One region of the Pantoea sp. KPR_PJ genome, then DNA from elsewhere that is predicted to be linked to it. Evidence: predicted binding sites of a transcription regulator. Region 1 holds the regulator's gene; the other holds the start of a gene.
The links. The regulator PurR, encoded in region 1, represses purine synthesis genes. The targets are predictions, from matches to a motif close to CANGCAAACGTTTGCNTG.
Positions count from the first base shown of each region.

Region 2: guaB (IMP dehydrogenase) is a predicted target of PurR. The motif match lies at 1,007-1,024, and genes of this name have one in related genera.

Region 1 is NZ_JABMIK010000001.1:940,422-942,627, forward strand. It holds gene punR (DNA-binding transcriptional activator PunR) at 1-581, shown strand, start outside; gene purR (HTH-type transcriptional repressor PurR) at 578-1,603, opposite strand; gene HP564_RS04500 (YnhF family membrane protein) at 1,892-1,981, shown strand; gene HP564_RS04505 (C40 family peptidase) at 2,022-2,206, opposite strand, start outside.
Region 2 is NZ_JABMIK010000002.1:682,837-685,042, reverse strand. It holds gene xseA (exodeoxyribonuclease VII large subunit) at 1-915, opposite strand, end outside; gene guaB (IMP dehydrogenase) at 1,086-2,206, shown strand, end outside.

The DNA of each region.
Region 1 (2,206 bases):
AACTGGTGACCGATTTCTATCGACACTTCCCCGATATGGAGTTGCATATCAGCTATGAGGTCTTTAACGGCGTCTGGGACGCGCTGGCCGACGGGCGGGTAGACGTCGCTATTGGCGCAACCCAGGCCATACCGGTTGGCGGTCGCTTTGCCTTTCGCGATATGGGGGCGCTGAACTGGCGCTGCGTGGTTGCGCGTCACCATCCGCTGACACAGCAGTCCCGGCTGGATGATGATGTGCTGCGCGCCTGGCCATCGCTGGTGCTGGAGGATACCTCACGCGCGCTGCCGCGCCGTATGACCTGGACGCTGGATAACCAGCGGCGCCTGGTAGTGCCTGACTGGCAGGCGGGGCTGGTTTGCGTGCTGGATGGGCTATGCGTAGCGATGATGCCGGGGCACCTTGCACGTCCTCTGCTGGACAGGGGTGAACTGGCAGAGCTCACGCTGCCGGTCACTTTTCCCGATAGCCATTGCTGCGTGAGCTGGTCAGAAGAGCGGGCATCACCCGCGCTCAGCTGGCTACTGAGCTATCTGGGCGATGCGCAAACGCTAAATCAGGAGTGGTTAAGCGAAGATTAACGGCGATAGTCGCGGAACGGACCGTCAGCTACAGAGCGACGTTCAATCAGCGCCGGATGCACTTCGATGGTCTGTGACTCTTCACGTTTACTGGTAATACGGTCCAGCAACATCTCCAGCGCCTTCTCACCGAGCTGGGCTTTGGGCTGGTGTACCGTGGTCAGGGCGGGCGTGAAGTAGCGTGCGTTACGTACGTTGTCATAACCGATCACCGAAATGTCCTGCGGCACGCGCAGCCCCATCTCATCGGCCGCGCAGATCGCACCCATCGCCATAATATCGCCTCCGCAGAATATTGCTGTCGGACGCTGTTTCTGCTGCAGGATCTGCTGCATCGCCTGGTAGCCCGATTCAGGCTCAAAGTCGCCCTGCACGATCCATTCAGAACGCACGGCGATGCCAGCCTCCTCCAGTGCTTTGAGAAAACCGGCGTGGCGACCGCCGCCGGTATTGCGCTCCAGCTGGCCGGGGATAGCGCCGATATCGCGATGGCCGCGCTCGATCAAATAGCGACCTGCCAGATAGCCACCCTGGAAAGCATTATCCAGTACGGTATCGGTAAAATCACCGCGCGATTCGCCCCAGTCCATCACGACCATGGGGATGTTGCGGTTCTCTTCCAGCATTTTTAGCAGGTCTTCCGGATATTCAGAGCACATCACCAGCAGGCCATCAACACGTTTTTGCGCCATCATCGACAGGTAGGCGCGCTGCTTTTGTAAATCGTTATGCGCATTGCCGAGGATAAGGGTATAGCCACGTTCAAAGCAGTGGTGCTCAACCGCTTCAATGATCTCAGCAAAATAGGGCGCCTCGCTTGAGGTTGCCAGCAGACCCAGCGTTTTGGTGTGGTTGACTTTCAGGCTGCGCGCTACGGCGCTGGGCGAATAGTGCAGTTCCTGAATTGCCTGCCAGACGGCATTGCGCGTCTCTTCCGCAACAAAACGCGTTTTGTTAATTACGTGAGAAACGGTCGTCGTTGAGACACCGGCGCGCTTTGCGACATCTTTGATTGTTGCCATTAAAAAGAAACTCCAGAACCTGTCAGTAAGCTACTGATAAGCATAATGTTAAACGTTTGCGTCCGCTAAGGTTATTTTCTGTTAATTTGCTGCATTTCTTGACGGAAAAGTCATTACCTGGCAGGAAAAAAACAGGGGCTGTTGCGTGCGGACTAAACTGCGGTTGCGCCAGTTGCGCAACAAAGGCGGGGATTCTAGCAAGGCTTGCGAGATAACACGAGATTTTTACCGCCAGCTATGGGAAAATTGCGCAAGACCATAATAACTGTGTGGGTAAGGAGGGGGGAAATGAGTACCGATTTAAAACTGGCATTGATGACCACTGGTGCGGCGCTGCTGATGATTGTGACGTTCAGCCTCACCGCCATCCTGCATTAAAGTGGCACAAAAAAAACCGGGATATCCCGGTTTTTTTATCTCAGCGTATGGTCTTTGGCGTCATCATGCGGCGTGCGCCGATATAATGGCGCTGCCAGTAATCCTCTGAAAGCGCGCTGATTTGAATATCTTTTCCAGTGCGCGGCGACTGAATAAATTTACCGTTGCCGAGATAGACGCCTACATGATCGGCGGTGCCGCGTCCGTTAATGCGGAAAAAGACCA
Region 2 (2,206 bases), on a different contig from region 1:
CTGCTGCAAACGATGATCGAGGCGCGTAAAGCGGCGTTGCTGCTGCGCCAGATAATAATCCATCGCCATCTCCAGCCGCTGTTGCTGTGACAGCAGCTGTCGCAGTAGTTCCGTCTGGTTTCTGCTTACCATCTCAGCCGCAGCAGAGGGAGTGGGGGCGCGCAGGTCAGCGACAAAGTCGGCGATAGTCACGTCGGTTTCATGACCCACGGCGCTCACCACGGGAATGCGGCTGGCAAAAATCGCCCGCGCCACGCGCTCTTCGTTAAAGCTCCATAAATCTTCCAGCGAGCCGCCGCCGCGTCCGACAATCAGGACATCACATTCTGCACGCTGATTTGCCAGCGTAATGGCGCGCACAATGGCGTCCGGCGCATCCACACCCTGAACCGGCGTGGGATAGACAACAACGGGTAGCGAGGGGTCACGGCGGTGCAGCACGCGCAGCACATCGTGCAGCGCTGCGCCCGTTGCCGAGGTAATCACGCCCACCTGTCTTGCAGGCTCAGGCAGCGGCTGTTTGTGCTGCTGGTCAAACAGGCCTTCACTGGCCAGCTTTGCTTTCAGCAGCTCAAACTGCTGTTGCAGCGCGCCTTCACCAGCGGGATGCATGCTTTCGATAAGCAGCTGATAGTCGCCGCGCGGTTCATAGAGGGTAATGGTGGCACGCACCAGAATTTGCTGGCCATGCTGAGGACGAAACGTCACCCGCCGGTTGCTGTTACGGAACATGGCGCAGCGCACCTGAGCACCATCATCTTTCAGGGTGAAGTACCAGTGGCCGGAAGCGGGCTGAGAAAAATTAGAGATCTCCGCGCTCAGCCACACCGAGCCCATCTCATTTTCCAGCAGCTGACGCACCGTCGTATTCAGGCGGCTAACGGTAAAAATATTGGCGTTCGGAGGTAGCGACATGTGATGGAGATCAAATAATAAATCAGAGGGTTAATTAACCGATACTACATGCCTGGCAATGAGGATCAAGACTTTTTCTCAAATAAAGCTGGAGGCAAACGATTACGGCCTGTATAATGCCGCGGCAATATTTTATCTGTTCTCATTCACCTCCAGGTTGAGATATTGCCATGCTAAGAATCGCTAAAGAAGCCCTTACTTTCGACGACGTTCTGCTCGTTCCTGCTCACTCCACCGTTCTGCCTAACACGGCCGATCTCAGCACGCAGCTGACCAAAAATATCCGCCTCAATATCCCAATGCTCTCTGCTGCGATGGATACCGTGACCGAAGCGGGTCTGGCTATTGCGCTGGCGCAGGAAGGCGGACTGGGCTTTATTCATAAAAACATGTCAATTGAGCGCCAGGCAGAAGAAGTTCGTAAGGTGAAGAAGCATGAAAGTGGCGTGGTAACGGAGCCGCAAACCGTCCTGCCGACTACCACGCTGGCTGAAGTTAAAGCCCTGACCGAACGCAACGGCTTTGCCGGTTATCCGGTCGTCAACGAAAGCAATGAGCTGGTCGGTATCATTACCGGTCGCGACGTGCGCTTTGTAACCGATCTGACCCAGCCGGTCACGGCAGTGATGACGCCGAAAGAGCGTCTGGTGACGGTGAAAGAGGGTGAAGCACGCGATGTGGTTCTGCAAAGAATGCACGAAAAACGCGTGGAAAAAGCGCTGGTGGTTGATGACAGCTTCCATCTGCTCGGCATGATCACCGTAAAAGACTTCCAGAAAGCTGAACGTAAACCGAATGCCTGTAAAGATGCGCAGGGTCGTCTGCGTGTGGGTGCCGCAGTGGGTGCCGGTGCAGGTAACGAAGAACGCGTTGACGCGCTGGTGGCTGCCGGTGTTGACGTGCTGCTGATCGACTCTTCGCACGGCCATTCTGAAGGGGTGCTGCAACGCATCCGTGAAACCCGTGCCAAATACCCGGACCTGGATATTATTGGCGGCAACGTCGCGACGGGTGCAGGCGCGCTGGCGCTGGCAGACGCGGGCGTAAGCGCGGTGAAAGTGGGTATCGGCCCGGGCTCTATCTGTACCACCCGCATCGTGACTGGCGTTGGCGTGCCGCAGATTACTGCCGTTTCTGACGCGGTTGAAGCGCTGGAAGGTACGGGCATTCCGGTGATTGCCGATGGCGGTATCCGTTTCTCTGGTGATATCGCTAAAGCGATTGCTGCGGGTGCCGCTGCCGTCATGGTTGGCTCAATGCTCGCCGGTACGGAGGAGTCTCCGGGTGAAAT